One region of the Rhizobium sp. ZK1 genome, then DNA from elsewhere that is predicted to be linked to it. Evidence: predicted binding sites of a transcription regulator. Region 1 holds the regulator's gene; the other holds the start of a gene.
The links. The regulator PhoB, encoded in region 1, activates phosphate uptake and scavenging genes when phosphate is short. The targets are predictions, from matches to a motif close to TGTCATNNANCTGTCAT.
Positions count from the first base shown of each region.

Region 2: a site for PhoB is predicted at 1,320-1,336, ahead of ACK9YZ_RS22300 (TIGR03364 family FAD-dependent oxidoreductase). Genes of this name have one in related genera too.

Region 1 covers NZ_CP180586.1:152,791-156,868, reverse strand. Annotated here, with positions in the region: gene ACK9YZ_RS00785 (aspartate aminotransferase family protein) at 1-944, opposite strand, end outside; gene ACK9YZ_RS00780 (GcrA family cell cycle regulator) at 1,368-1,898, shown strand; gene ACK9YZ_RS00775 (hypothetical protein) at 2,240-2,410, shown strand; gene phoB (phosphate regulon transcriptional regulator PhoB) at 2,631-3,314, opposite strand; gene phoU (phosphate signaling complex protein PhoU) at 3,441-4,078, opposite strand, start outside.
Region 2 covers NZ_CP180586.1:4,434,015-4,438,092, forward strand. Annotated here, with positions in the region: gene phnX (phosphonoacetaldehyde hydrolase) at 1-148, opposite strand, end outside; gene ACK9YZ_RS22300 (TIGR03364 family FAD-dependent oxidoreductase) at 145-1,275, opposite strand; gene ACK9YZ_RS22305 (succinylglutamate desuccinylase/aspartoacylase family protein) at 1,379-2,440, opposite strand; gene ACK9YZ_RS22310 (2'-5' RNA ligase family protein) at 2,510-3,136, opposite strand; gene ACK9YZ_RS22315 (AAA family ATPase) at 3,292-4,011, opposite strand.

The DNA.
Region 1 (4,078 bases):
AGCGAGGCAAGGCCTTGGCGGAAAACGAGGGCGACATCACGCACATGCTGCAGGAAGCCGTCGGCCAGGATGATATCCAGCACCGCGCTGCCGACAGCCATGGCAAGCGGGTTGCCGCCATAGGTTGAGCCATGCGTGCCGGCTTTCATGCCGGACGCGGCCTCTGCCGTTGCAAGGCAGGCACCGAGCGGGAAACCGCCGCCGATACCCTTGGCGATGGCCATGATATCAGGCGTGATACCCGACCACTCATGGGCGAAAAGCTTGCCGGTGCGGCCGACACCTGTCTGGACCTCATCGAGGATCAGCAGCAGGCCATGCTCGTCGCAGAGCTGGCGGAGCGCCTTCATGAATTCTGACGTCGCGGGGCGGACACCGCCCTCGCCCTGCACGGGCTCGATGAGGATGGCGGCCGTCTTTTCGGTGATCGCGGCGCGGACAGCCTCGATATCGCCGAAGGGTACCTGATCGAATCCAGGGGTTTTCGGACCGAAACCTTCGAGATATTTCTCCTGGCCACCGGCGGCGATGGTCGCCAGCGTCCGGCCGTGGAAGGCGCCTTCGAAGGTGATGATATGGAAGCGCTCGGGGTGGCCCTTGGAGAACTGGTAGCGGCGCGCCGTCTTGATCGCGCATTCCAGAGCCTCAGCGCCGGAATTGGTGAAGAACACCTTGTCAGCGAAGGTGGCATCCGTCAGCCGCTTGGCAAGCTTCTCCTGGCCGGGGATCTCGTAGACGTTCGAAAGGTGCCAGACCTTGTCAGCCTGATCCTTGAGCGCGGCCACGACATGCGGGTTGCCATGCCCCACCGATGTGACGGCAACGCCCGCGCCGAAATCCAGATATCGCTCGCCGGTGTCGGTGATCAGCCAGACGCCTTCACCTCGCTCGAACCGCAATGGGGCACGAGAATAGGTGTCATAAAGCGGCGAGGCTTCAGCCATGGCGCGATCTCCTGATCAGGTTCCGGGGCACCGGACTCCGGCTAAGAAAACCAGGTCCGAAAAATTAAAAATGCCGCCTTTCGGCGGCCCGGCCCACTATTTACTTTTCGCACTGCAATGTCAACAAAACTGAGGATTTAGCGCATGCGTCAAGCCGGTAATCGGCTTTACAGGTCTATCAACAGCTAATGTTGCAGAAATGACTCTGTCGGGAAGCAAGTTGGGGAAAACTACGAATTCGGATTCATCGGATTCCTGCGACTCTTGTCACAGAGTCAGGCTCACACTAGGTTAAAGTTCAATTACTAGACTGCATGCGGCGGAACTAGTCACCAAAATTGATCGGGCGTTTCTTGCTTTGGAAGTTTCCGAGGCAACGGTGAGGGATTCTGCCATCACCAACGCGAAAGGTGGAGACAGGGCATGAACTGGACAGACGAGCGTGTCGAAAAGCTCAAGAAGCTTTGGTCGGAGGGGCTGAGCGCCAGCCAGATCGCAGCGCAACTTGGCGGCGTCAGTAGAAACGCTGTTATCGGCAAGGTTCACCGGCTCAGTCTTCCTGGCCGCGCCAAGGCCGGCGGCACGGCAACCGCTGCGCGTGCACCGAAGCGCAATACCTCGGCTCCCCGCGCCCCGAACTATGCGTCTCGCATCACCACCCGCACCGTTACCCGTCAGCAGGGCGCAACTGTCCTGAAGGAAGAGATCGAGATCGAAACTGTCGAGGAAATGGAATATGTACCGGCCAAAAACGTGGTCGTGCCTATCTCCCGTCGCCTCGGCCTGACGGAACTCACGGAACGCACCTGCAAATGGCCGGTCGGCGATCCGATGAAGGACGATTTCTACTTCTGCGGCTGCGACTCCCCGGATTCATCGCCCTATTGCAACTACCACCAGCGTCTCGCCTATCAGCCGATGAGCGAACGCCGCAAGGCTGTCCGGGTCGCCTGATCCACGCCTTGCCCAGAAATGCAGCATTTCGTCGCCCCTCTTCGCTGACGCGCAGGGGGGGCGAAATTTTTCTGCCCGTCGCAGAACTCCTGCCGTGGAACTGGTCGGTGGGGCAATAAGTGCTCAAAGCCTTCTGGCGGCCCTAAGCGGTCATTCCCGAACCCGACGATACAGGCCAGGAAACCGCCCCCGCTGTTACATATCAGCCTTGCACAATAGGACGTATGCGTTTGCCTAAGATGGGATCATAAGGCGCGTAGCTGGTGCACATGAGAGTCTCTGATATGGATTGGGTCCCTGTAGTCTTTGTTACGTTCAAGGTTCTCGCGTTGGGAACGGCCATGTTCTTCGCCATCAAGTGGCATTACGATCGAAGCGAGATGGGGGAGCGGCAAGCGGTACTGCGCACGGGCGGCAAGATGGCCGCAGTCTTCATGCTGGCGCTACTCGGCGTGGGGCTCCTCGCCTTTGTCCTTAGCAGCATGCTCGGTCTGGACCTGAGCTCCCCATGATCACATCAAGGGAGACAAGGGTGGCCGCACGAGCGAGCCGAAGCCAACGTCTCCTGATGGCGCATAGCAGCCCTCCCCATCATGGCTTCAGCCCTCGCGATGCAAGAAACATGTCGGTCAAAGTGTGAGCGAGGCAACGCCTACTCCTAAAAACGCAGCCGAATAGACAAACGGGCCGCCCGGCAAGCGAGCGACCCGTCTGGACCTCCGATCACTCGGATCAGGCTTCCATGGAATATCCCGCGCCACGAACGGTGCGGATGACATCCTGCATGTTGGAGAAGTTCAGCGCCTTGCGCAGGCGGCCGACATGGACGTCGACGGTGCGCTCGTCCACATAGATATCATGGCCCCAGACGCCATCCAGAAGCTGCGAGCGGGAGAAGACCCTGCCCGGCGACGACATCAGGAATTCGAGCAGGCGAAACTCGGTCGGGCCGAGGCGGACTTCACGGCTCTTGCGATGAACGCGATGGGTTTCGCGATCGAGCTCGATATCCCCGCACTTCAAAACGCTGGAAAGAACCTCCGGACGGGCACGACGCAGCATCGCCTTGACGCGGGCGACAAGTTCCGGCGTCGAGAAGGGCTTGACGACATAGTCGTCCGCGCCGGTCGAGAGGCCGCGAACGCGTTCGCTCTCTTCGCCGCGCGCCGTCAGCATGATGATCGGCAGACGCTCGGTCTCCGGCCGCATGCGCAGCCGGCGGCAGAGCTCGATGCCGGAAACGCCCGGCAGCATCCAGTCGAGGATGAGCAGGTCGGGCGTGCGCTCCTGAAGCCGGATTTCGGCCTCGTCGCCACGGAGGATCGTATCCACCTCGAAACCTTCCGCTTCGAGGTTGTAGCGGAGAAGCACGCTCAGCGCCTCTTCATCTTCAACAACTGCAACTCTTGGGATCATGCGTGTCAGTCTCCTAATGCATGATCCTTAAACCGGGGGTGATTTAAGCAGGGATCATGCAGGAACTCGGAATTGGCTGCACCCATGCGCGCCCGCGCGGGCGCGCATGCAATCGGCAGATCAGGATTACTCGGTGACGGCGCCAACGGTGTTGGAGCTGTCGTCCTTCGGACGTTCGCCTTCGGGCTGGGCGCCGGTTGCCATGTAGTAGATCGTCTCGGCGATATTGGTCGCATGGTCGCCGATGCGCTCGATGTTCTTGGCGCAGAAGAGAAGATGCGTGCAGCTCGTGATGTTGCGCGGATCTTCCATCATGTAGGTCAGGAGTTCGCGGAACAGCGAGGTGTACATCGCGTCGATCTCGTCGTCGCGCTCACGGATGGACTTGGCCTTGTCAGCGGAACGCGTCGTGTAGACGTCGAGCACTTCCTTGAGCTGGACGAGCGCCAGTTCGGAGAGATGCTCGAGACCGCGGGCAAGCTTGCGGGGAACGCCGGTGCTCTGGACGGCGATGACGCGCTTTGCGGTGTTCTTGCCAAGATCGCCGACGCGCTCGAGGTCGGCGGCGATGCGGATCGAACCCATGATCTCGCGAAGGTCGGAGGCCATCGGCTGGCGACGGGCGATCGTGACGATCGCCTTGTCATTGATCTCACGCTCGGCGTGATCGAGGATGACGTCGTCGGAAATGACCTTCTGGGCGAGCGCCGTATCGCCGTTGACCAGCGCACGGACGGCCTCGCCGACCATCTGTTCGGCAAGAC
Region 2 (4,078 bases), 220 kb from region 1:
GAAGCCCCATCGGCTTGCGGGCATCGGCGATCGTCACCTCGACGCCGAATTTGCCGAAGGTTTCCACAAAGGCGCCCATCGGTGCGAAGGAGCCGAAATCGATCATCGTGCCGGCCCAGTCGAAGATCACTGCCTTGAATTGCGTCATGCTGCGCTCCCGTAAAGATCCTCGATGGTTTCCTCGCCGATGCCGAAGGCGGTCGAAGCACCGCAGCCCGCCGTGACGACGACGATGCGCAATGCGTCAGAAGGCTTGTCCGTGAAGCGCCAGCGGTCCGGGGCGGAGGCATAGGTTCCGATCCAGCGCTCGGTGATGAAGCGTCCCGGCAGATTGAGCACGGCGTCCATCTCGTCGAGGGTCAGCCGATCGACCCGCTCCAGACCGAAAGGATCGGGCGTTTCGGAGTAATGATGACTGTCGCCGACGATCAGCGAGCCGTCCTCCGATTGCGTGACGATCAGGTGGATGCCGTTTTCCCGTTCCGGCTTGAATTCCCTGTCGAGCCGTGCCTTCAGGGCCGTCGCTTCAGGCAATTCGGCATAGCCGAGATAACGCCCAAGCCCGAGATCGGACATGACGGCAGTGCTCAGCGAAACCCGCTGAGCCGGCACGATACGCATCATCTGCAGCTTGCAGCGCGTGACGTTATAGGCAGCAATCCGGTCAGCAAACAGGCTCTTGAAATCGTCGCCGGGGCAGACGACCACGATCTCCGCTTCGATCACACCGGTTGAAGTCTCGATCCGTGGCGGTTCCACGGCGTTCACCGCTGTCGAGCGGCGGAAGTCGATGCCATATTTGACTTGGAGATAGCGGGCGAGCAGCGGAATGGCCGTGCGGGATTCGACGCGCAGTTCATGCGGGCTGTAGAGCGTGAAGCGGCTCGCTTCCTGCCGCAGCGCCGGCACAAGCCGCCGCGCCTCGTCGAGCGTCAGCCTTTCGCAGCCTTCGCCCATCGGTGTGCGCAGGAAGGCGTCGATCACGGCTTCGGATTCGTCGAGCCTTGCCGCGAGCAAAAGCCCGCGTTGCAGAACGTCGATGCCGGCATCGTCGACAATCTCGGCCCAGATATCACGGGCCCGGCGTGCCTTGTCCCAGCAGTCGCCGGCCTGCTGGCCGGTCACCGTCACAAAGCCGAAATTGCGCACCGAGGCGCCATTTGCCTGTGCGTCGCGGTCGATAACGACGACCCGTTTGCCGCGCTTTGCCGCCGCCAACGCATGCGCCAGCCCGACAATACCCGCGCCGACGATCGCAATGTCGTAATGCGGCATGAAAGCTCCTTCGCAACATGTCTGCCACGGCTTGGCGGATTTTTTTGAAGCCTGTGTGACAGTTGCGCGGCGCCTTACATGCGCATGTGGAAAAGAACGCCGGTCAGTCTTCCAGCGTACCGGCCTTTCGCGTTGCCTTGCTCGGTCGGTCGGCCGCGATCTTCATCAGGTCGCCACGCCGGCGTACGAGCCGATCGGACGTGCGGGTGAGCAGCAGCCCGTCCTGTGGCGCGCGGATATCGATATCGCCTTCGGCAAAGCCCGGGCGGGTGACGATCGTGGCCAGAAGCTCTCCTTCCGAAACACGCTCGCCGATATTGCGGTGAAACAGCACGGTGCCGCCCTGCGGCGCGCGAACAATCTCGACATTGTCGAGCGGCACGGCCGGCCCGGAGAAGGAAGCATCTCCGGCCGCTTTGCCGCTGACAACACCGCGCCCGATTAGGAACTGCAGAAGACCTTCGGCGTCTTTGTCGGCCATGCCAGGATAGACATCGCGCCGGCCGCGCAGTTCCACCGTCACGGAAAGCTTGCCCGGAAGCCTTGCTTTGCGCTCGCCCGGCACCTCATATTTCCAGGCGAAGCTAACCGCTTCTTCGAAGGCTGAGCTCTCACCATCCGAAAGCAGTACCGCTTCCATATCGAGCGCGCTCGCAAGATCCGCCGCCTCTGGCCAGAAAGCTTCGTCGATATAGGCATATTGCAGCGATTCATCGTCGCAATGCAGGTCGATCACAAGATCGGCGTCGAGCGCCATATGGATCAGCTCCCGCTTCAGCCGATCGGCAGCCGGATATTTATCAAGCTCGTCAATGAGTTCTGGCTGGTCACGGACGGAGATCAGCGGAAAGTCGCGGTTGAAATTGGTCCTCGAACCGAGATCGAACCGGCCTTGCAGTTCGCCGAAATGCGATTGTGCCGCTCCGATCGGGTTTGCCTGAGGCACGAGCGTGATATCACCGGTGATCCGCCCTTCGCTTTCGGCCTCCCGTAACTTGCCGCAGAGGAAATGCGCCAGCGCCGTTCCCGGCAGTTCGTTCGCATGCAGTGCGGCCTGGATATAGACCTTGGGCGCGGCAGGATCATTTCCCTTGAAACGCATGACTGGCAACCGCCATTCGACGCCGGGAGTATCGCCGGGGATGATGACCTCTGAAACGTCCACTGTCTTGCTCCGCATTTCGTATTGGGTGGGGAGTCTTATGCGAATCCCCCTCCAAGGCGCAAGCGCGACTCAGCCGAGCAGCGGCCAACGGCCGACGACCTTGTGCTCGCTCTTTCCATAGATACTGTGGATCAGCAGGAACTCCCGGATATTCCACTGCACTGGCCGGTTAAGCTTTTCAGGCAGAACGGTCTTGCGATCGTAGAGGAGTGTCATGTGCGGCGTCAGGTGGCCGCCGAGGTTATAGGGTAATCCAGCCTCGTATAAGCCCTCCTGGATCTGGCGACGAAGATCTAGCAGCGCCTCGTTTTCCTGCCTGCTGCAGATGACGAAGGCCTGCGGCTCGCCTGGATGGCTGAAGCTCATGACCTCATCGAGCACGAGATCGAACGGCCGGGCGCGCACTGTCGCAGCAACCTGTTCTGCGCCGAACACGATATCCTGCGGCAGCCTGCGGTAGGCGCCGATACCATTCAGCGTGACATGAAGCAACTCGCGGGGCCGGGGAGGTCCGGTCAGTGAGTGGGCGTTGCGATAGGCTTGAGCGATCTCCAGCGCTTCGCAAGCCGCTTCGATGGTCGGGCGAAGCATGAAGAATAGCCGGTGGTGACGTTCCCCGACGGGCGTGGATTTCTTCCGGGGATCTGAGCCATTCGGATCGAGTGGAAAGTGAGGCATTTGAACTACGGACTGCATCGCCCGCCTCCTTGTTGCACAAGAAGGAGCTTACCGAAGTCGATCTGTTTGTAAAGAACAAAACAAGAACATTTATCGCAGAAGTTATGCTCGAAACAGAAACGGCTACCGAAAGGCAGCCGCTTGCAGGCATCGAATGAACGGGGAATGGCGTCTTAAGCCGCGCTCTTGACGACGTCAGTTGCCTTCTTCGAAGACTTGGCGCGCGCGGACTTTGGCGGCACGAGACGAAGAATGTCCTCTGCCAAAAGACGAGCATTGCCCTGCGCCTTGTCGAGGTTGCTGACGCGTGCAGGATCCATCGTATAGAGGCTGCCGCCGGAGACGAACATGTCGCGGTAGGCGGCGCGTTCGATCAGTGCCGTATCGATGACGTTCACCTGCTGCTGCGCTAGCAGTCCCTTGACGGCCAGGAGCGCACGCGTGGTGATGATCGAGCTGATGCGGGTCAGGACGACCGAATGCGGGATGCGGATATCGTGCTGGGAAGCAAGCTGCTTCATGATTTCCAGCACCTGCGCGCCGCCGACGGCATCCATGGCGCAGCCCTGCACCGGAACCATGACATGATCGGAAAAGCCGATGGCCTTCGCCATCAATGGGCTCATGCCGGCCGGCAGGTCGACGATGATATAACCGCCGCGCTTCTTTAGGTCCTTGATCTGCTGTTCGATCGTATCTTCCGCGACATTGGAGATCACGGCGAATTCGGCTGCTTCACCGGACAGACGGTGCCAGCGGCTGGCCCACTGCTGCGGATCGGCATCCAGAACGGAAACGCGATGGCCACGGCGAGGCAGTTCTGTGGCAAGAACGAGAGCGACCGTCGTCTTGCCGGCGCCCCCTTTCGTATTCGCAAATGTAATGATTGGCATCGATTACCTCGGGTTGATGAGTTGACGGCGGTCATCCCTGGGAGAGGCCCGTCTCGGGCTTTAAGGA